3 regions of the Hathewaya histolytica genome follow, and region 1 is predicted to be linked to each of the others. Evidence: riboswitches for the same ligand, from Rfam matches in the RefSeq annotation. Region 1 holds a riboswitch; each other region holds the start of a gene.
What was found. A riboswitch is a leader RNA that binds a small molecule or an ion and turns the genes downstream of it on or off. The one in region 1 is predicted to bind glycine.
Positions count from the first base shown of each region.

Region 2: it holds a riboswitch for glycine, as region 1 does, so the genes downstream of both, FGL08_RS10615 (sulfide/dihydroorotate dehydrogenase-like FAD/NAD-binding protein) here and FGL08_RS03195 (GrdX family protein) in region 1, are expected to answer to the same signal.
Region 3: it holds a riboswitch for glycine, as region 1 does, so the genes downstream of both, FGL08_RS00395 (trimeric intracellular cation channel family protein) here and FGL08_RS03195 (GrdX family protein) in region 1, are expected to answer to the same signal.

Region 1 is NZ_LR590481.1:702,883-711,091, reverse strand. Features, by position in the region: gene grdB (glycine reductase complex selenoprotein B) at 1-1,302, opposite strand, end outside; gene grdA (glycine/sarcosine/betaine reductase complex selenoprotein A) at 1,381-1,851, opposite strand; gene FGL08_RS03210 (glycine/sarcosine/betaine reductase component B subunit) at 1,906-3,192, opposite strand; gene FGL08_RS03205 (thioredoxin family protein) at 3,336-3,668, opposite strand; gene trxB (thioredoxin-disulfide reductase) at 3,751-4,674, opposite strand; gene FGL08_RS03195 (GrdX family protein) at 4,688-5,065, opposite strand; glycine riboswitch at 5,119-5,191, opposite strand; gene FGL08_RS03190 (fatty acid kinase binding subunit FakB) at 5,511-6,350, opposite strand; gene FGL08_RS03185 (tRNA (cytidine(34)-2'-O)-methyltransferase) at 6,362-6,829, opposite strand; gene gap (type I glyceraldehyde-3-phosphate dehydrogenase) at 7,309-8,209, shown strand, end outside.
Region 2 is NZ_LR590481.1:2,205,594-2,213,802, forward strand. Features, by position in the region: gene FGL08_RS10600 (DNA-3-methyladenine glycosylase family protein) at 1-338, opposite strand, end outside; gene FGL08_RS10605 (CD0519/CD1768 family membrane protein) at 582-1,778, opposite strand; gene gltA (NADPH-dependent glutamate synthase) at 2,046-3,437, opposite strand; gene FGL08_RS10615 (sulfide/dihydroorotate dehydrogenase-like FAD/NAD-binding protein) at 3,437-4,306, opposite strand; glycine riboswitch at 4,503-4,626, opposite strand; gene FGL08_RS10620 (redox-sensing transcriptional repressor Rex) at 4,903-5,547, opposite strand; gene FGL08_RS10625 (ABC-F family ATP-binding cassette domain-containing protein) at 5,787-7,706, shown strand; gene FGL08_RS10630 (M14 family metallopeptidase) at 7,770-8,209, opposite strand, start outside.
Region 3 is NZ_LR590481.1:75,859-84,067, reverse strand. Features, by position in the region: gene FGL08_RS00420 (ABC transporter ATP-binding protein) at 1-21, shown strand, start outside; gene FGL08_RS00415 (ABC transporter permease) at 11-1,363, shown strand; gene FGL08_RS00410 (carbon starvation CstA family protein) at 1,478-2,917, opposite strand; gene FGL08_RS00405 (LytR/AlgR family response regulator transcription factor) at 3,098-3,799, opposite strand; gene FGL08_RS00400 (sensor histidine kinase) at 3,826-5,481, opposite strand; gene FGL08_RS00395 (trimeric intracellular cation channel family protein) at 5,735-6,478, opposite strand; glycine riboswitch at 6,554-6,656, opposite strand; gene FGL08_RS00390 (mechanosensitive ion channel family protein) at 6,885-8,093, opposite strand; gene FGL08_RS00385 (DMT family transporter) at 8,111-8,209, opposite strand, start outside.

The DNA.
Region 1 (8,209 bases):
GTCTTCAAATACTGTTTGTTCTTCTACTTCTGTTTCAAGAGCTTTAAGAGCATTTTCAACTAATTTCTTTCTTAGGTTGTACTCATCTTCTTTATTTAAAGCTGGGTTTCCTAATGGGTGAGGAATAGCAATCGTTGGTATTATTCTGTTAGCTCCAACAGTCATTGAAACTGGTGTAATTGTACACATATGAACTACAGGTAATACTCTTTCAATTTCTTTAACTAGCGTTGCACCGCAACGTGTACAAGTTCCTCACGTAGAAGTTAGTATAACTGCATCTACACCATCTGCAACTAATTCTTTAGCTGTTTCAGCCCCGAATTTTTTAGATGATGCAACAGCTGTACCGTTACCAACTGTTGAATAGAAGTATCTGTGTAATGAACCAATTTTTCCTTCTTTTTCAAACTCTCTTAAAACGTCTACAGGAATAACTCTATCTGGGTCTTCATTAGCATATACAGGGTCATGTCCACCGTGTGCTGTTTCATGAGTTTCTGAAGTTAAGTCCATTAAACCTTCTATATCATACTTACCAATCTTAGAAGCACTTGAAGATTCAATATGGTCTGGGTTTCCTTTTGGAACTATACCACCTGATGTAACAATAGCAATTTTAGCTTTTGTTATATCTTTTACAGCTGGTTGAGGATCTACTCTATCGAAATCTGGCATTGGGAATTCTGTTACGAACTCTTCACCTTTTAATTTCTTAACAAGCATTTCAACAGCTCTCTTTGCTCCTCTATCTGTAGCAAAGTAGTTCTTTCTGATTCCTCTTGGCATATATCCATCTTCAGCAGGTGTTCCAACTTCTTCACCTTTAGCTAATTTTAAAGCTAATTTAGCCATTGCAGGTAAAGCTTGTCTCATACCAACTGCACTATTTCTAGTTTCTACAATATATGCACTCTTCTTGTACATATCTGCACCAGGGTTTTCTTTATACATAGCAGTCATTACTGGAACGCCTAATTTTTCATTAACTGCCTTACATATAGCACCACAAGCAACACCGTATCTACCAGCGTTAAATGCAGGTCCTGCTACAAATAGATCTGGCTCTTGTTTTTTCACCATTTCTAATATTTTAGCTTCTGCTTCTTCCATGTTTTCACCGAAATATGAGTCACCACAAATAACTGTTGCAACTATCTCAGCTCCATCTTTTTTTAATAGACCGTTTAATCCCATACCTGGGCCTACAAAGCCTTCTCTTACTTCAGGTTCGATGTGAGCCATTTCTTCTCCACCGATACCAGCATAGAATTGATTTATATAGTGAACTACTTTAATCAAAGTAATTTCCCCCCTTCAACTGGAGTTACTATTCAAACCCACAAGTTTCTGTTATTTATTATTTTTTAAATTTTAAAATTATAGTGAGTATTGTGAGAATTGATCTCTTACTGATTTAACTTCTTCGATGATAGCATCAACTTCAAGAACCATTTCCATCATTCCGCATTGCTCATCATAAACGCCTGCATCACAAGCATCTTTAATTTCTGGCTCTACTATATGGAATGCAGCTAATCCTAAAGCTACTCCAGCTAGTGGTCCTGCAAAAGTTGGATCTCCTGCTGCTACTGTTTCAGCTGATAATCCTGAAGCTTCTGCTTCTGCTCCACCAACTATAACAACAACATTTTCAGGTCCGTGTTTTTCTGCTAAATCTTTAACTCTTTGTTGGATCTCCAGATCCATAGCACCTGCAGCTGTTCAGACGAAACACTCTGTAGATGCAAAAATTACTTCTGCTCCTGCTGATTTAACACATGCTTCGATAGCTGGTCCTGGTATACCGTCTCTATCGCCGATAGCAATTACTTTTTTATCTTTTAACATAATTGATCTCCCTTTCTCAAATTATTCAATATAATATCCTATATTCTTTAAAAATTAATATCCTTTAGCTGTTAAATAGTTGAATCCAACTTCACTAGTAGCCCCAGTGATAACTTGAATTTCAGCTACGATTGATCCATCTTCCTTTAAACTTTCATTATTTGCACCAGCAATAATTTTTGCTGCTTCTGGATGTCCTATAACTTTGTCCATTTTTGGAAGAGTTATAACTTCGTTAGCATTACCATTTGTTACAACAGCGTCTCCTTTTGGAGTTGAGTCTGCTAATGATTGTGAACTTCCATCTTGTCCAGCATATTCGTCAGTTAATAAAACTGTTTTAATTCCTTTTGCAGTGATTTTGTTACAGTTCATAACTAAGTCAGCATCTGGGTTACCAAATCCTTCTTCTGAAACTATAACTGCATCCACTCCTAGGTATTCTGCCATTTTAGCAACCCAGTTAGATGATCTTTCTTTATCTGCAAGATATACGTTTTCGTTAGTTAATATTACTCCTACGAAGTTGATATCTTTTCCATGTTTTTCATATAATTCTTCGATTATTGGATGATTCATATGAACATAACTTGGATTTTTGTCACATGCAGATACACAGTTACCACTTACTATTGCACCGTCAAATACTTCTGTTGGGTAAATAAATGTAGGAATAATTTTCTTAGCATCTACTCCGTAAACATAAGTGTCATGAAGTAATCCTTGGCTTTGAAGCATATACACATAAGCTACTTTTGGTAACTCTGGATATTGTTTAAGTTGCTCTAAAAGTGGTAATGTTTCGAAAATTTTAACTTCATCTGGCTCTACTTCTTTACCAGCTTTTCCAAGATATACAGCTGCTTTGAATCCTAGCATTCTTACTGCTTCTTCGTGAGCATGCTGAGCTATACCATCTTTTGGTTCTGCAATGATTACTAAGTTGTTAGTCTTTGAGAATGGAGTATATTTAGCACCTTCTCCTGACATATCAACTATACCCTCTTGGAAACCAACGATTTTACCAGTTGTTACAACTGCTGCACCTTTTAATACATGAGTTCTGCCTGAACCAACTGTGTCAACTTTATTGATGAATCCAGGGAATATTCCACCGTTTCCTTCAACTTTAACTCTTGGCTCAACAACATCTTTAACTGGGATAATTCTTACTGATTCTCCTGGTCTTGCAATTTCAAAATCGATGCTCTTTATTCTGTCATCTCCACCGATTTCATTTAGAAGTTCTTCTTTGTTAACATAAAGAACTCCGTTTTCAACCTTTGTTTCACTGCCGAATTGAAGATCTTTTATAAATATTTTACCTACTTCAAGACGCATAGGTTTCACCTCCTGAAATGTTGAGTACATACGCCTTCATCCTAATAATTTTATATTAATGCACAGAGGTATTTTTATACCTCTATGCATAATTAACTTCCTTGGTATATCTTATTCATTCAAAGATATATAGTCCCTCTAGATTATAGAGTTTCGTAGTATTCTTTTATGAATCCTTCTATGTCATCTAATGTAGCAATCTTATCTGGAGTTATTGTAGCTACTGGTTCTCCATCTTTGTATATTTTCATTGTTGGTAAGCCTAAAACTCTTTGAGCTATAGCAAGTCTTCTTGATCCAGAAGTGTTTAAGCTAGCGAATTTTATTTTATCGCCATATTTTTCTTCTAAACCATGAACTCCTGGCATAAGTTGCTTACAGATTTCACATTTATCTCCCCAGAAATCTACGAATACTGGTTTCTCAGTGCAGTTAGTAACCTCTTGTTCCCAATTTTCTTTGTTTAATTCTAACATTTAAGAACCCTCCTCTATATTTTCATACACGCCATTGTGCATATATAATAATTTAAAATTATTAACAAAATTAAGTTAAATACTATTTGTGGTTTTCAACATAATGCTCTGCTTGAGTTGCAGCTATAGCTCCATCTGCTGAAGCTGTTATAACCTGTCTTAAAGAAGTGTCCCTAACATCTCCTGCTGCAAATACTCCTTCAACATTTGTATGCATAGCAGCATCTGTTAAGATATCTCCTCTTTCAGTCATATCTATTACACCTTTAAATAAATCAGAGTTTGGATTGTATCCTACGAATACGAAGCATCCATCAACTTTTAAAGTACTTTCTTCTCCAGTTACTCTGTTCTTAAGCTTTAATCCACCTAATATTCCACCATCATCTATAGCTTCTTCTGGAATTGTATTCCATATAACTTTGATTTTTGGATGGTTAAGAACTTTTTCTTGAACAGCTTTGTTTGCTCTAAATTGATCTCTTCTATGAATAACTGTAACATTTTCAGCAAACTTAGTTAAGTATAAAGCTTCATCTAAAGCTGAGTCTCCTCCACCAATAACAGCAACATCTAATTCTGTAAAGAAGTCGGCATCGCATGTTGCACAGTAAGAAACACCTTTTCCTCTTAATTCAACTTCATTTTTGAAACCTGCAAGTCTTGGATTAGCTCCACTTGCGATTATAACCGTTTTTGCTTGGTATTCAGTATTTCTACCTTTAAGTACTTTTATATCGCCTTCTAATTGAACTTCAACTATCTCATCTTTAACTATTTCAGTTCCAAATCTTTCAGCTTGATCTTTCATTCTTTTTATTAATGAAGCTGTTTTATCTTCAACTGAACCTGGATAGTTTTCTAACTCTTCTGTTGTAGCAGCTTGTCCACCGAATTTAGCTCTTTCAATCATTAAAGTCTTCATTCTAGCTCTTCCACCGTAAAGTGCTGCTGATAGTCCTGCTGGACCTCCACCAATAATTATAGTATCGTAAATTTGTGACATGATATTTCCTCCTTTAATTCAATGCATGATATATTAAATCATAATCTATAAGCTGAAAATCATTTAAAATCTTTTCATTATATTGCGGAAGTGGTGAAATATTCAGAAACTTTTTTAATGTCATTATACTACTTTCTATAATAGATAATGAATCTAAATCTACACCTTTATTTTTTTCTTTAGATACGCATATAGTTCTATACGGCGTTTCATTTGGTTTTATACTGCTCATTAGAGGATGAGTTAATAACTTATGACCCATATGTATTTTATCTCTAACAATGTTGTACACTTCTTTCATTTCTTTATCTACGAATATTACTTCGTATTCATCTTGAAACTTTTTTTCGCTCAAAGGGTTATTTGTAATAATAATTAGTTGTTCCCTCATTTTCCCCTCCATTTTTAAAGACATAAAAAAAGACAAAACATAAAAGAACCTAGCCCTTATGCTCTGTCTTGGTACCTGAGAGAATTACCCCGTCGGTGCTTTTATAAGCTTTCCAGAGTTCTGTCTATTCTCGATACTTTTGCCTGAAAATTTCATATTTATCGGCAAGATAAATACTTGTTCCTTCGGCTACTTTAAAAATTCATTTCACTAAGATTAAAACATTTTCATATACATGAACTTTTAAAGTCATCTCTCGAAAATTTCATCCAGCTATATTAATTTTTTAAATCGTTATTTCATTATCAATTATAACCTATAAATAAATAAATTTCTATAGTTTTTTTAAAATTTGTTATTTGTTTTATCTATAGTGCTATTGATAAAACAAATGAATTGACTTAATTTACTTAAAATTTATAATAATTAAACATAAGTGTTAAATTTAATACTTTTCAATAAAGAATATACCTGCCGCTGTTGTTCCGGAATGAACTCCTACAGTACACCCAACTTCGGCTCTAATATAATTTTTATCTAACTTTTCATAAGCTTCTTGTACACTAAGCAAAAGTTCTTCATCACCTGAAGCTAATAAAATTCTTTCTTCATCAAGATTTATCTCTTTTTCTTCTATATACTTCATAGCATTTTTTATAGCCTTTTTAGTGCCTCTAACTTTTTCTCTTACTTTCATTTCTCCATTATTCACTTCAAGAACTAGTTTTATGCCTAATAAGTTTCCAACCATTCCAGCTGTTTTAGATAATCTACCACCTTTAACAAGATTATCCAAGGACCCAAAAACTAAAGAACTCTTTACATGTGGAATTGTTTGCTTTATTGAGTTTTCTATTTCCTCTAAACCTAATCCTTCATCTCTTAATCTACAAGCCTTAAGAACTAATAAGCCTAAGCCACAGGTTACATTATAGCTGTCTATAACAACCACATTTTCTGTCTCTAACATATCTTTTGCCATGCACGCTGCTTGATATGTACCACTCATCTTAGAACATAAATGTATAGATATTACTTTATATCCCTCATCTAAGTATTTTTTATAACATTCCGTAAATCTCTGAGGATTGATTCCCGCTGTCTTTGGAAAACTATCTGATGACTCCATTTTAACTGCCAGTTCAGAAAATGTAATATCCTCTCCATCTATATAATCTTTTCCTTCAAATTCCACTGTCAAAGGCAAAACTTCTACATCTTTTTCTCTTAATAAATCTTTAGGTAAGTCTGATGTACTATCCGTTATTATTTTAATTTTCTCCACAGCACTTCCTCCTATTTCATATTAGGGAAATTGATTTGCCTTAAGGCTTCATACGCAATTATAGCAACTGTATTAGAAAGGTTTAAAGATCGCGTAGTAGTATTTATCATGGGTACTTTAATACAATTTTCTTTATTCTCTTCCCTTATATAATCTTCTAATCCAGATGATTCCCTTCCAAAAATCAAAAAATCACCTTCTTTAAATTTTGGTTCAGTATAATGTTTGGCTCCTTTTGTAGTACAACAGTAAAAAGTAGAATCTTTATATTTCTCCCTTAACTCCTCATAAGATTCATGTACTTCTATCTCTAATTTATCCCAATAGTCTAGCCCTGCTCTCTTTACACTTTTCTCATCAATACTAAAACCTAGTGGCTTAATTAAATGTAATTTACAATTTGTAAGCACACAAGTCCTTCCTATGTTACCAGTATTCTGAGGAATTTCTGGTTGAAATAGCACTATGTTAAGATTCACAATTATTCCTCCTCTTAGTTACCTTAAACTATTTAGTTCTTACAGTATACACTACTTTAATGCATACTTTTACATTATATCATAAATTAAATTAATACATTATATAATAAGAAAATTATTTAAATTGTGTTTACAACTTGATGTATTTAAACCTAAGGATTGTTAAACCATATACAATATTCTATTTTCACAAAACTATCTTTATAATTTAATATAAACTTTTTTAACATATTAAACTATTTTTAAATTAAAAGATATATATTTTAAAATGTAAAGAATTTTATTCAAATTCAAAGGTATTTAAAGCTAATTGTAAAATATTAAATATAACATATTTGAAAATTTATAATATAATATTGACAATTACTATGTTTTTTTTATATAAATAATATATACAATATATTATTTGTTATATATTATTTAACTTTTGAGCTTTTAAATATTTAAATAAAGCAATACTACATGGGGGGAATAACTAAATGAAAATAGGAATTAATGGTTTTGGAAGAATCGGAAGATCTGTTTTAAGGATTGTCTCTGAAGGCAATTATAAGAATATAGAGATCGTAGCTATTAATGCAAGGGCAAATAGTGAAACCTTATGCCATCTTTTTAAATACGATAGTTGTTTTGGAAGATTTAATGGAACTGCCACTTATTCAGATGATGAATTAGTTATAAATGATAAGAGTGTTAAAATATTAAGAAAACCTTCTCCAAAGGAAATACCTTGGAATGAATTAGGCGTAGATATTGTAATTGATACTACAGGTAAATTTAAAACTCAAGAAGACTTAATGGGACATATAGAAAGTGGAGCTAAGAAAGTAATATTATCAGCACCTGGTAAAGATGTCGATGCTACTATAGTTTTAGGTGTAAATGAAGATACATTGGATCTTGAAAAACATAATGTAATATCTAATGCTTCATGTACAACAAACTGCCTAGCACCAGTTGCTAAGGTTTTAAATGATAAGTTTGGAATAGTAAAAGGTCTAATGACAACTGTTCACTCTTACACTAATGACCAAAACACATTAGATAAAACTCATAAAGATTTAAGAAGGGCTAGAGCCGCTGCTGAATCAATAATCCCAACAAGCACAGGGGCTGCTAAAGCTGTAGGTATGGTTATACCTGAGCTTAAAGGTAAATTAAACGGTTTTTCATTAAGAGTTCCAACCCCAACTGTATCTATTACTGATTTAGTTTGTGAACTTAGCCAAAATGTTACTGTAGAAGAGGTAAATGCAGCATTAAAAGAAGCATCTGAAGGGTCAATGAAAGGAATATTAGGTTATTCAGAAGAACCTCTTGTTTCTGTAGACTACGTAGGAGACTCTAGATCTTCTATAGTAGATGCATTATCAACTATGG
Region 2 (8,209 bases), 1.5 Mb from region 1:
ATTCTTATTCCTTTTCCAAACGATGTAGATTCAGCTAATATTGGATCTTTACTAAGCTCTTCTTTAATATCTCCATAATTCCTCTTTAAATCAAAATACTCTTCCCATATATCATAAAAATCCTTAATGTTAGTATTATATATTATGACATCATCTTGGTTTTTTTGAACTTCAATAACCTTCCCAAATGCTACACCTACATAACTTCCATCATCTCTCCTGTTCCATCTAAAACATTGTCCACAATCGAATATATCCTTAAGTTCAAAACTTTTTACATTTTTAATTATAATCCCTTGTTCTATTTCTTCTAAAGCCTCATATTCTCTATAGTCCATTATGTTCACCTTCCTTTTATATTAATTAATATTATGTATTATATATTTTCTTATCTATAAATATCTTATAGCTATTATTAATTATTTTGTACTAATTTATATTTTTTAATAATATTATAACAAACCATTTATATATTAACTACATACTTTCATATAATTTAATATTAAAACAGCTCTTATAAAGGTTTAAGAGCTGTTTCGTTATATGAATTATTAAATTATTTATTATAATATTATTTAGTCCTAAAAAATCATATATAATATATTAGCTAATATACCTGATGCTATACCACCTAATAATTGCGTTATAATAGCTTTATTAACTAAATCTCTCTCTCCAATAGCATCCATAAGTCCAACGTGAACGCTTAAGAAACCAGCATTACATATTGCCATTGCTGTAAATACAGCTACATCTTTTGCATTTATAATACCTGCTTTTAAAAACTCTGGTACTACTGCCAGGGATGCTCCAACAGATGCTAAAGACGTAATAGGGAATGTTATGGCTTCTGAATTTGAGAAACCAAATAAAGGTTTAATTATAAATTGTAATTTTGATCCTATCCAAGGAAAGAATCCTATTCCTTCATATGCTGCTCCTGTGAAAACACCATTAGGTCCAGGTCCCTTTGATAACATCATTATAAATGTACACATTATTACAACTCCTGGTATAATTGTAAGTGCTGTATCAACACCTGTCTTACCACCATCTAATAATGCTTGTAAAACTCTTTGAGTAACATTTCCTTCTCTAACTTCTCTATATTTTAACATATCATAGCCTTCATATTCACCATCTACAGCCTCTTGCTCTGTTCCATATCTCTTTTTACCTACGATTAACATTAATCTTACGCTTAAAATACCACCTGTTAAAGCTGCTATATTCCCTATTAGAACAGCTTTACCTAAATTTACTTTATCAGAAGACTGAGCTAGCATAAATGTTGTAACTATTAATCCCATTCCAAAAACTGTACCAAAGTTTACAAGTGATGGAATCTGGTATTTTTTAAAATACTTCAAAAATCCCTTATCTTGAACAATAGGAACTATTGATGGATTATCTGATAGATACGTAGTAACAGCCCCTACAGATGCTGCACCTGGAAGTCCATACAAAGGTTTCATAAGAGGATATAAAACTTTATTTATTATAGCTACTATTCCAAATTCAGATAACAATGATGTAAATGCACCTGCTAAAACTATTACCCCCATTAAAAACCATATAGTATTTAGAATTAAATCGTGTGCAGTACCCATCATGGTTTTAAACATCTTATCTACACCCATTCTACTAGCAAATACCCAAAATAAAACTGCAATAACTGCAAAAGCTACATAAGTTTCTGTTGTTACAACTTTAACTATCTTTTTTTGATTAGTTTTTTTTTCTTCCACTGGTTTAGTTATAGTCTTTTCCCCACTCATTGAATAACCCCTCCTAATATTTGTGAAACTTTTAAAAGAAACTTACAATTGACTAAATTTTCTAAAAACTTAGGGCAAATTAACAGTCTCTCTCCTTTCTTTTGTATTTCAATTTATATTTTATATATACAAATGTTAAATGTCAAACAATTCTTTATATTTTTATACTTATATTTTTATCTATATATTTTTACTATGAATATAAAATATTTGTATAAATAAAAAAGAGTATGTCCAATAAATAATCAGACATACTCTTTTTAAATTTTAGCTATTTAATTTTTCATCAATAGCTTTAGCTGCTTTCTTTCCTGCTTCCATAGCTAGTATAACTGTAGCTGCTCCAGTTACAGCATCTCCTCCAGCATACACATTTTCTCTTGAAGTTAAACCTGTATCTTCTTCTGCTACGATACATCTTCTCTTATTAATTTCAAGACCTTTTGTTGTAGATGGAATTAATGGGTTTGGTGATGTTCCAAGTGACATAATTACAGTGTCTACATCTAATACGAACTCTGAGTTTGGAATTTCAACTGGTCTTCTTCTTCCAGATTCATCTGGTTCACCTAATTCCATTCTTACACATTTCATACCCTTAACCCAACCATTTTCATCACCTAAAATTTCTATTGGATTAACTAGAAGGTCAAATGTTACACCTTCTTCTTTAGCATGATGAACTTCTTCTATTCTTGCTGGAAGTTCTGATTCAGATCTTCTGTATACTATGTGAGCTTCTTTAGCACCTAGTCTTAGTGCTGTTCTTACAGCATCCATAGCAACGTTTCCTCCGCCTACTACTGCAACTTTTTCTCCTACTCTAATTGGAGTTTCGTAACCTTCTTTGAAAGCCTTCATTAGATTAGTTCTTGTTAAGAATTCATTAGCTGAACATACTCCATTTAAGTTTTCACCTTGTATTCCCATGAACTTAGGAAGACCAGCTCCTGATCCTATGAATACAGCATCAAATTTCTCAACTTCAAATAACTCATCTATAGTAACTGTTCTACCAACAATTACGTTAGTCTCAATTTTTACACCTAATTTTTTAACATTTTCTATTTCATGTTTAACAACTGTATCTTTAGGTAATCTAAATTCTGGTATACCATATACTAGTACTCCACCTGGTTCATGTAATGCTTCAAAAATAGTCACATCATAACCATCTTTTGCAAGATCTCCTGCACAAGTTAATCCTGCAGGACCACTTCCTATTACAGCAACCTTTTTACCATTTTTAGCTTTAGTAGATGCTATATCCACATTATGCTCTCTTGTCCAGTCAGCTACAAACCTCTCTAACTTTCCTATAGCTACTGATTCTCCTTTTATACCTAAAACACATTTACTTTCACATTGTAATTCTTGTGGACAAACTCTTCCACATACTGCTGGCAATGCACTATATTCTGCTATAGTTTTTGCAGCCTCTTCAAATTCTCTATTTTTAACGTGTTGAATGAACTCTGGTATAGCTATGCTAACAGGGCACATTGTAACACATCTTGGATTTTTACAATTTAAACATCTAGAAGCTTCTTGTACTGCCTCTTCTTCTGTATATCCTAAACAAACTTCTTCAAAATTTCTAGCTCTAACTTTTGCATCTTGTTCAGCAATAGGAACTTTTTTCATTCTATCTAAATTCATTATTTAGCACCTCCTAAATTGCATCCTTTTTGAATTCCTTCATTTTGTTTAGTTTCCTCTGATTTATACATTGCAGCTCTTCTCATAGCTTCATTGAAGTCAACCTTATGTCCATCGAACTCTGGTCCATCTACACATGCAAATTTAGTTTCTCCATCTACAGTTACCCTACAAGCCCCACACATTCCTGTACCGTCAACCATAATAGGGTTTAAACTTACTACAGTATCTATTCCTAATTTTTCTGTAGTTAAACATACAAATTTCATCATTATCATTGGTCCAATTGCTACTACTAGGTCATATTTTTTACCTTGATTATTAACTAAATCTTCTATTAAATTTGTAACAAGGCCTTTAAATCCATATGAACCATCATCTGTAGCTATGTATACATCTTGTCCTACTGCTTTCATTTCTTCTTCTAATATTACTAATTCTTTAGTTTTTGCACCGATAATAACATCAGCATTTACCCCATGCTCATGTAACCATTTAACTTGAGGATAAACAGGAGCAGTTCCTAATCCACCTGCTACAAATAAAATTCTTTTCTTTTTAAGCTCTTCTATATCTTGCTCCACAAATTCTGATGCTTGTCCTAAAGGTCCTACAAAGTCGTGGAAATAGTCTCCTTCATTATAATCCATCATCTTTTGAGTTGAGCATCCTATTGCTTGTACAACAATTGTAACTGTACCCTTATTAGCATCATAATCACAAATTGTTAAAGGAAGTCTTTCCCCTTGTTCAGTCATTTTCACTATTACGAATTGTCCTGGTAAAGCTGACTTTGCAACTCTTGGCGCCTCAATATTCATTAAAAATATTTGAGGAGATAATTGTCTTTTCTCAACAATTTTATACATGTCCATTCCTCCATAATTATTGTATATTAAATGATTTTATGTTATTAAAATTTATAATTTTCACTTAAATTATTATAACATCTTTTATATACTTATGTAACATTTTTAACAATTATATTGCAACTTATCCGAATTATTAGATTATTAACATATTTAATAAACACAAAAAAACAGGGATAAATAGCTGTAATATATGCTATTTATCCCTGTCCTTTTATCTGAAAGATTCCTTAATACTTTGAAAATACTACGTCATAATATTTTCAAAATACTAAGTTTCTTCTTCGATGCTCTTTACGAGTCTCTCCAGGGGTGTGTCCGGCTATTGTTCCTCCACCTGAAAGTTTCATAATAAATCCATAGCGAAATTTATTCTTTTCTTCTTCGGTTACTTTTTTAAAAGTATCTCCAATAACCCTCATTCACGTATTTAGTTTTTAAATATATAAAGCTACACTTATTCCTTTATATACTTATATTATAATTTTATAAATATTTAGTCAATAAAAACATTACATATGTGCTGATTGAAAAGCAAACCTTTAGATAAGTTTTCATTTAAAACCTCCTAAAGGTATATGTACTTTGATTATTTTTTAACAACAACTATCACAGTTATTAAGTAAACAGCTTAATGTTAATAAACTCTCACTTAAATGTACATTTTCAACAGTTACATTCTTTGGAACATTTAAATCCACTGGTGCAAAGTTCCAAATTCCCTTTACTCCACCAGTTGTAAGAGTATCGCATATATTTTGAGCACTTTCACTAGTTACACATATTATACCTATACCTATTTCATTTTCATTTAAAAATTGTGGTAACATATCTATATCTTTAACTTCAATATCTCTAATTTTTAATCCTATTAATTTAGGATTCCTATCAAAAATACCTTCAATTACAAAACCTAACTTTTCAAAGTTAACATAATTAGCAACCGCTTGCCCTATATTCCCTGAACCAACTAATACCATTTTATAATCCTTTGAAAGTCCTAATATATTACTAATTTGTTCGTATAAATCACTTACATTATATCCATATCCTTGCTGTCCAAAATCTCCAAAACAATTTAAATCTTGTCTAATTTGTGATGCTGTAAAGCCTATTTTTTCACTTAGTTCTTTTGAAGAAATTCTATCTACATCATTACTTAATAATTCTCTTAAATATCTATGGTATTTAGGTAATCTCTTGATTACTGCCATAGATATATTATTCTTCTTTTTATCCAAAAATAACACCTCCCTATAATATCTCTTTATAATGTATAGTTAAATTATTTTTTATAGATTTTTTGAATACAGCAATATATATAATATTAGTATTATAGGTAAGTTATTGTCAAGTATTATACTATGCTATAATTATATATTATATCCAATTTTAACATTATATAAATACCTAAGTGACTATTATATAATAATTCTGTATAATAGTTTATATGCATTTAATAGGAATGAAGGTGATAATAATGATAGTTCTTAGTTGTAATAAGATATATAAAAGTTATGGTATTGATGAAATATTAAAAGATATTACTTTTAGTATTAATGAAGGCGACAAAATTGGCCTAGTTGGTTCTAATGGTGCAGGTAAGTCAACCTTATTCAAAATACTTACTGGGAACTTAGAGCATGATGGTGGTGATATGTTTATAGATAAAAGTAAACAACTTGGATATTTATCTCAGAACCTATCTCTAGATTCCACTAAAACCATATATGAAGAAATGCTTACAGTTTTTGATGAGCTTATACGTCTAGAAGAAAAAATAAATAGACTTGAAAAGGAACTTAACCAACCATATGAAGATTCTAATACTGAGCATTATAATAGGTTAATAAAAGATTATACAAATTCTAGGGAGATTTATGAGCTTAAGGGTGGATATGTATATAAAGCTGAAATCTATAAAGTACTTTATGGATTAGGTTTTAAAGAAGAAAGTTTTTCAAAAGAAATAAATATATTAAGTGGTGGACAAAAAACTCGTGTAGCACTTTGTAAATTACTACTTACAAAACCTGAAATTCTGCTTTTAGACGAACCTACTAACCACTTAGATTTAGATGCTATAGAATGGTTAGAAGAATATTTAAAATCTTATAAAGGTAGTATAATAATTATTTCTCACGATAGATTTTTTCTTGATTCCATTACCAATAGAACCATAGAGCTCTTAAATGGAAAAATTGAAAGCTATAATGGAAACTATTCTAAATTCATAGAACTTAAAAAGAAAAATTATGAACTTCATATAAAAGCTTATGAACATCAACAAGAGGAAATTAAGCGCCAAGAAGAAATTATTAAAAGATTTAAATCCTTTAATAGAGAAAAGAGTGTCAGAGCTGCTGAAAGTCGTCAAAAAGCCCTTGATAAAATGGAAAAGATAGATGCTCCTTTAAAGGAAATTAAGTTAAAACCCTTCTCTTTTCATACTGATATAACAAGTGGTAGTGATGTACTATTTATCGAAAACTTAAGTAAAAGATATGGAGAGAAAGTACTTTTCAATAACTTAAGCTTTCAACTTAAAAGGGAAGAGAAAGTAGCCTTAATTGGAGAGAACGGACGTGGAAAAACCACATTATTTAAAATTCTATTAGATTTAGTTAAAGCAGATAGCGGTTATAGCTCTTTAGGTAAAAATGTAGATATTGGATACTACGATCAAGAACAATCCAATTTAAATCAAGATAAGACTGTTCTAGATGAAGTTTGGGATGACTTCCCACACCTTACCACTACTGAAGTTAGAAGTGCTTTAGCCTCTTTTTTATTTTTCGGTGATGATGTATTTAAAGTTATATCCTCTCTAAGTGGTGGTGAAAAATGTAGGATAAATCTATTAAAATTAATGCTTACAAAGGCAAATTTTTTACTTCTAGATGAACCAACAAACCACTTAGACATTCTATCACGTGAAGCTTTAGAAGATGCCTTATTAACTTATGATGGCACAATTCTTGTTATATCACATGATAGATACTTCTTAAATAAAGTTATAAATAAAATTTTAGAACTAAAAGTAGATGGAGTGCATGAGTATCTTGGAAATTATTCGTATTATATAGAAAAGAAATTAAATCCTACTCGTTTTAAAATAGCTGAAGAAGAATCTTCAGGTAAAACTAAAACCCAACTAACTCAAGAAAAGAAGAAAAAAAGAGAGTTAGAAAAGGAAGCAAAGCAAAAAAATATAAGAATAAAAAGCTTAGAAAAAGAGATAAGTTTAATAGAAGATGAAATAGCATCTCTTCATGCAGATCTTTGCAAAGAAGAAATATATTCTAATCCAGATAAAACCATAGAAGTAAATAATGCATTAAGCTCAAAAGAACTTACCCTTGAAGAATTATACGAAGAGTGGGAGAATCTCCTACAATAATCACGTATAGTTGAACTTTATAAAAGAGAGTAGAAATTTTCTCACTCTCTTTTATAAAAAGTACTATATTATAGCTGCCTCTAAAAGCACTTTTATATTATCATTGTATATTTTATCAAATTGGCTTATAGGTAGTGGGTTTTTACCTAATCCAACTTCTATAGTATAACCTGGCCTTCTAAATTCTTTTATAAACCAGTCCTTATATCCACCATAAGATGAAATACCAACAGTTTCTCCTAGCCTATACCCACTTAGTCTTGAAAAAACCTCTGCAATTCTCCTATTTTCCTCTCCTGCTAAGTCTTTATACTGCCAAAATATAACTTCGCCTTGACTATGATAGGCAATTACTAATCTAAAATTACCTTCCCTTGTGAACTTTACCATGGCCCTTGTTTCAGGTTCAGACTCTGGATAAGGTCCTCCATATCTAGTTGGACCTGGTCCATAAACTCCATACTCTTCTTCCGCTTTCTTAGCTTCCTCAAAGGATGCATTGT
Region 3 (8,209 bases), 630 kb from region 1:
GAAATAAACTATGAAATTTAGTGATTATATAAAAAATGCATTTTTAAACTTGAAAAGAAGAAAATTTAGAACATTTTTAACTGCTTTCGCTATATCTATAGGTACTATGTTAATTGTTCTTATTATGGGCCTTGGTATCGGTACTGAAAAATATGTTATAGAAACTGTTAAAAAGAGTGTTCCAATTCCCCTTACACAAATTGATGTTAGTGCTTATAATAATTTACCTTTTAAAACTGAAGATGATAAAAAATTAAAGAAAGTTATTGAAGAAAAAGATATAGAAAAAATTAAAACTATGCCTGGGGTAAATGATATAATTGTAAGCGTGAATACAACAGCACAGGATATAGAAATAGAAGGTAAAAAATTAAGTGCTACAAAAGCGAACTCTAAAAAGGAAAATAAAAACTCTGCACCTATAAACATAGAAGGTATTAACACAAAATATAAAACATTCTCTGATGCTCAGATTGAAAAATCAAGATTGAAGAAAAACAAAAAAGATTTAAACCCTATAAAATACGGTGAAAATATAACTAAAAAAGGTGAAATATTAGTACATGAAAATACACTTAAAGATCTAGGATTTAAAGATTATAAATCACTTTTAGGAAAAGATGTTAAGCTAAAAATTTCTCTACCTGAAATTCCTGGGTATAAAGCACCACAACCAATGTACAAAAATTTTAAATTAAAAGGAATAATCAATAAAGATTTTGCTGAAAATGTATATGCAGTGTGTGAAATAAATGAAGCTGGTGAAATATCAAATTTCTTAAAATCTGATAAAAATCATTTTAAAAACAACGGAGTTTCTCTTTTTGTAAATGTTAAAGATATGAATAAAGTAGATGTAGTATCTAAAAATATTGAAGCTATGAAATATAAAACTAATAGTGTGCAAGGTACTATAAAGCAAATCAAAACTGGTTTTGCTATAATCGAAGGTTTACTTTTAGTAGGTGCCATTATAGTAGTTTTCGTTGCAGCTATTGGGGTTATAAATACAATGACTATGTCTATATATGAAAGAACAAGATCTATTGGAATAATGAAAGCTTTAGGTGGTTCAAAAGGAAATATACTAGGATTATTCATAACAGAATCTGCTGCCTTAGGTTTCCTTGGAGGACTTATCGGTATAGGATTATCTTTGATTAACTCAAAAATTCTATTAATATTCTTAAATGAGTATATAAAGAAACAAGGTGTAAAAGAAACTGTAAATATATTCTCAACCCCTGTTTGGCTTATATTAAGTTGTATAGGATTCTCTATGTTAATTTCTATGATTGCTGGATTAATACCATCTCTTAGAGCATCAAAGTTAGATCCTATAGAATCTTTAAAGTATGAATAAACTTAATTAACCTTTTCTTAAATATATTTTATTAATTTTAATTTTAAGATTAAAAAGGCAGATAGGAAGAGCAAACTCTCTATCTGCCTTTATTGTATAAACCTAAATAAAATCCTATTTACATACTACAGAGTTAACATCCTTATTTTGCTTTTCCTTTTTCTTAATTACTGATAGGAATATACCAAGTGCTATTATTGCAAATACTACTCCTACTGGATAACCTATTTTTGTACTTATCTTAAATCCTTCTGGTGCTATTAATATATAAGTTGATGTCACTGCTGTCATAAATGTAGCTGGAGCTGTAGCCATCCAATGAAATTGCCCTCTTAGAGCTAGATACATTGCTGTTGTCCATAAAACTATTGTAGCTAATGTTTGGTTAGACCAAGCAAAATATCTCCAAATTATATTGAAATCTACTTTTGTTAAGACAAAAGCTACTAAAAACAATGGAATACTAAGCATTAATCTATTCTTAATTTTATCTTGTTTGAAATTTAAAAAATCTGAAATTGTAAGCCTTGCACTTCTAAATGCTGTATCTCCTGAAGTTACGGGACAAGCAACAACACCTAATATAGCCATAACTCCACCTATTTTCCCAAGAAGAGAAGTTGATATTGTGTTAACTACCCAAGCTTGTCCACCATGTGCTGTCATTTGCTTTTGCAATTCTCCAGTACTTCCGAAGAAAGCCATAGCTGCTGCTGCCCAAATTAATGCAACTATGCCTTCAGCTATCATAGAACCATAAAATACAAATCTACCTTGCTTCTCGTTTGTTATACATCTTGCCATAAGTGGCGATTGGGTTGAGTGAAATCCTGATATAGCCCCACAAGCAATAGTTATAAACATAAGTGGCCACATTGGTAATCCTTTTGGATGTAAGTTTGTTAAAGTGATTTCAGGTATTTTATATCCTTTAAGTATAATTCCTCCACTTACCCCTACTGCCATTAATAAAAGGCATATACCAAATATAGGGTAAACCTTACCTATAAGCTTGTCTATAGGTAGCATTGTAGCTAATAAATAATATGTAAATATAGCGTATATCCAGAAATTTTTATCTAAAGACTTTGGAGTTATGCTATCTAAAAGACCTGCAGGTCCTGTTATAAATACAACTCCTAAAAGAACTAATAGTATAACTGAAAATACTCTCATGAATTGTCTAAAACCATTTCCTAGGTAATTACCTACTATTTCAGGTATACTAGCCCCATCGTGTCTTACAGAAAGCATTCCTGAAAAGTAATCATGAACTCCCCCTGCAAATATAGAACCTAGAACTATCCATAGAAATGCGGCAGGTCCCCATAATGCCCCAGCAATAGCACCAAATATAGGTCCTAATCCTGCAATATTTAAAAATTGAATTAAGAAAATCTTCCAAATAGGCATTGGAACAAAATCCACACCATCTTCCAATCTAACAGCTGGTGTCTCTTTAGTCTCATCAGCCCCGAAGAATTTCTCCACTATAGCTCCATATACAAAATATCCAACAATAAGTGCAATTAAAGATATGAAAAATGAAACCATTGACTATACCTCCTATTAACCCTAATTTCATAATATTTTCATAATTCATTATACTATTAAGTAGAAGGCTTGTTTTTAATTAAGCATGAGATAACAAAAAAAGCACATGAAGTGCTTTAATATAATCATAAGTGTTAAACAAAATTAAATAGTTCAAAGTTCATATAACTTATTATATCCTTATATACCCATGAATGCTTTAAATTCATTTATATTATTTCTGCTCACAGGAATTACTTCATCTCTATTTTTAACCTTAACCTGATAAGTACTATTAAACCATGGTATTATTTCAACTATTTTGTCTATATTAACTATATATGATCTATGACTTTTAAAAAAATGACTCTTAGGTAATTTCTTATAAAACTCAGAAATACTACTATTAGATATATACTCTCCCTCTTCTGTATACACTATGGTCTCTCGTTCTCTAGCTTCACAAAAGCATATATCTTCTATATCAATTACCACCATTTTATTATCTTTTAATAGAGTAATTCTACTATTAATCACTTTTGAATTTTCTAATCTCTTTAATTTATTTAATGTTCTAAGTATCCTTTCTTCTGAAAATGGTTTTAATATATAATCAAAAGCATCTACTTCAAAGGCCTCCACTGCGTACTGTTTATATGCTGTTATGAATACTATTATAATTTCATCTTTCTTTTTACTTAAAACCCTACTTAAAGTTACACCATCTAGTTTAGGCATATTTATATCTAAAAAGACAATGTGAGGCTTGTTATTTTCTATATACTCAAGTGCTTTTATCGAATCATCAAACTCACCTATTATCTTAATGCTACTAAAATTCTCAATAAAATATTTAAGTTCTTCCCTTGCTGGATACTCATCATCTACAATAATGCAATTCATTTATCCCACCACCTAAATATAAAATTCTAAACTTCAAAGCTAATTCTAGTTCCCCTATCTAACCTTTCTATAAACAATCCTCTACCATATATGTTCAAAAGTCTTTGGTGTACATTTATTAGCCCTATTTTGTTTTCCATAGAATCTCCATTATATATCATATCTATAATTTCTGTTGATATTCCTATACCATCATCCTCTATTACTACTTTTACCTTACTATTAATTTTCTTTATATAAATTAATACCGTTCCCTTTCCATCACCCTCTAATATTCCATGTTTTATGGAGTTCTCTACTAAAGGTTGAATTAATAGACTAGGTATTTTTATGTCTAGACCTTCATCTACATCATATATTATATTTAATTTTTCACCAAATCTAGCTTTTTCTATGTCTATATAAGCTCTAACTTGCTCTAATTCTCTATAAATATCAACTGGATTTTCTCCAATATCTAAGTTATACCTTAAATAAGTGGAAAGATCGATTATAAGTTCTCTTGCCCTATTTGGATTTATTCTTACAAATGAAGTTATAGTGTTTAAAGCATTAAATAAAAAGTGCGGATTAATTTGAGCTTGCAATGCTTTTATCTCTGCCTTACTTGCCATAGTTCTTAGCTTCTCTAGTTTACTTATTTCAAATTGTGTAGATATTATTTGAGAAAGTCCTATAGCTAAATTCTTTGTTCTCCTTGTTACTGCATCTTCACGAATATAGTATATTTTTAAAGTTCCTATAATCTCATCTCTTTCCCTTAAAGGAACTATAATTGCAGATCTTAATGGACATTCCTTAAAGGAGCATTCTATACACTTTTTATTTGTAATAGTTTTAATTTCTCCATCTTCAATTACTTGTTTTGTAGCTTTAGTCACTATTTCTTTTCCTTTTATATGGTGATCTTCACCTTTACCAATATGAGCTAAAATATAATTTTTATCTGTTATAGCTACGGCATCAGCACCTACAGAATCTTTTATTATAGTACATATTTTTTCTAAAGAATCACCATCTATATCTCTGAAATAAGGTAAAGTCTTATTAGCTATTTCCAAAGCAATTTGTGCCTCATTAGCTGCAATATCCTCTTCCTCTTTTAATATATTTTGAACTAAAATAATTAAAAATGAAATTCCTAGAGCATTAGTTAAACTCATTGGAAGGTATATACTACCTACAATTTCCTTGGCCATACTAAAAGGTTTGGTAATTATTAATATAAGAATCATCTCTAAACTTTCTAATATAATTCCAAAAATAAATCCATACAACCATCTTAGTTCCTTTTTTTCAACATTATACAGCTTAGAGCTTATAACTCCTGCTAAAATAGTGGCAATAGCACATGGAAGTGCCGTACTGGTTCCAAAGGGAACAAAGTACCTATGGATTCCCGCTATAAGTCCAGATGCTATCCCAACAAAAGGGCCACATAAAATTCCACCTGTGACTATACCTATTATTCTAGTATTAGCTATAGCACCACTTACCTCTGTCCCCACATACGTACCTAATATACCAAAAGCCCCAAAAATCACAGATAATAAAATTAAGTCAACCTTCCTATAATTGGCCCTACGTGCAATTTTTTTAAAACTAGACATTCTAGTTACAATAAAAACAATTACAATAATATAGCCTAAATTATTAATTAAACGTTGAGCAAGGTACATCATAGACTTCACCTACTCCTAAATTTTATATTTATTTTTAATTATACCACTTAAGCACTATTTTTATAAATAAGGTCTTAATTTTAATATAAACTTTTGATTCCTAGGTGTCTAAATAAAAAGGCTACGTTAGTACCAACCATACCTAAATCTATAACTATACTCTATTCTTACCTATAAAATAAAAACTCATCTAGTTTCATAGTAGTTAGATGAGTTCCTATCTTACTTATATCTAATATAAACATATTAAGAATTATAAACTTATATTGTATTTATCCGAATTAAACTTAGGTAAATTTAGCTTGAACTTAATAGATATAATCCTTAATCCAAAGGTTAAAATAAAACATAAATACAAAGATACTATTTGATATACCTTATAATAATTACATATATATAGTAAAATACTTCCTAAGATTGACGCTACTGCGTATATATCTCTTTTAAAAATCATAGGAGTATCCTGTACAAATGTATCTCTTAAAATTCCTCCACCTACCCCTGTAAGAAGCCCCATACACGTAACTAAAAACATGTTACTACTCTTATGATAAAATGCCAAATTCGACCCTACTGCTGTAAATGCTCCAAGTCCTATAGCATCAAATAACACTATAATATTCTTTAGTACTCTCATTTGGTCATACTTAGTCATAATATTTAAAAGCTGCTCTTTTGTCATGTATTTATTGTTTTTTACCTCTTCCATAGTTAGGGTTCTTTCTTGCTTGTCTTCATATCTATTAATAAATACTGGATATAAATAGAAAGCAGCAACTGAAGATATAATGCTTATGATGCAATAACTAGGCTTTCTGAAAGTTGTGGGTGGTAAATTTCCAAGTATGATGTCTCTAAATATTCCTCCCCCCACAGCTGTTATTATCCCCAAAAAGGTAACTCCAAATAAATCTAATTTTTTCTGCATACCAACTAAGGCACCAGATATAGCAAACGCAATGGTACCAATTATCTCAAAAATTTTTAACATAAACATTTTGTCGCCTCCTCAAAAGTAAATTATAAAAAAGAACATAAAAAGAGGGTAAAAAGCGTATAGTAGTCCATATGCTTTTTACCCCCTGTCCTTTTATCTGAAAGATTCCTCATTGAAATAAATACAATAAGTTGCTTCTTGGATGCTCTAATTAAAGAGACTCTCCAGGGCCATGTCCGATTATTGTATATTACCTGAAAGCTTCGATGTAATCTTAAGCTGGACTACAACTTTCTTCTACGGTTACTATTAGCTATTGTAGCTTAAGTATCTCCAATAATCCTCATCCATAATTATTAAATTTATTATTTCTTTTTACATATCTAATTTAACTTTAAATAGTATAAAAATCAAGCATTATATAAGTTATTTATTGTTAAATATATTCTATAAGCCTTATCTATAATTAGCTTATTTCCTCTTCTATTGATTTTAGTGAATCTTCCTCTATAACATCTTTAATCTTAATATCTGAGTTTAGATGTACTGTATTTGTTGGGTAAGGAATTTCTATACCCTCTTCTTTTAATATTTCTATTATATTAAAGTTTATTTGTTCTTTTATCTTTAAAAATGTTTTAAGATCGGTAATCCTAGTAAAATAATAGACTCCTAAATCCAAACTACTATCGCTGAATTTTTCTAAGACAACCATAACATCTTCCTTAATAACCTTCTTATTTTCTTTTATCATATTTTCAATTCTAACTATAGCTTTTTCTATCTTCTCTCTACTAGTTTCATATGCAATGCCTACAGTAAAGTTACACTTTCTTTTCCTTCTTCTTGTAAAGTTAGTAATAGGTCCATTGGCTATATCAGAGTTTGGTATTGTAACTACTTCTTGTGTAAAGGTTCTAACTCTTGTACTTCTAAAGGATATATCCTCCACTGTACCTTCTATACCGTCTATTAATACCCACTCACCTATATTAAAAGGCTTTTCAAGAATTAATATTATACCTGCAATTACATTGGCCGCAGCATCCTTAGCAGCTAAAGAAAATGCTAAACCTCCAAGTCCTACTCCTGTTATAAACATTTGTATATTTATATTCCATTCAGCTAATATAATAGTAGCTGCAAGAGCAATTATTAAAACTCTTATGCACTTCGATATAAATGGAAATAAAATTTTATCTACCTTTAAACCAAATTTTTCTTTAACTCCACTAGGAAGAAGTGAAAATTCTCCACTTAAGTTATATAACCCCCAAGATATTAGAGCTACAAACGAGGTCCTTAAGATCTTCGTAATAAATACCTTGTTTATTAAATAATTACCTCCCAAAATACTTAAAGCAGAATATATACCAAAAATCACAAATAACATATTTATTGGTTTTTCAAAGGATGTAATTATTTTAAAATTAGAAAAAACTTTAATCTTTCCTACTAACTTATTAATTAGTGATAATACATATTTTGTAAACACCCTTCTTAACACTAGAAATATGAAAAAAACTATAATAGCAGTAACAAGTCTTTTTAAGTTTTCATATTCATTATTAGAAAAAAAGCTTAACATTTTTGTAAGTCCGCTACCTATGCCAATAATTCCACTAAAAAATAGATGTGAAAAATTCATATTGTCATTCTCCTCTCTTTTGTTCAATTAAAATTCCTCACATACTATTTTAATATTAAACCACCTAATATTGCAATAATACCTATAATGGTCCAACTGGTAATATTTTCTCCTAGGAAAAAGTATGCAAATATTACGGTAAA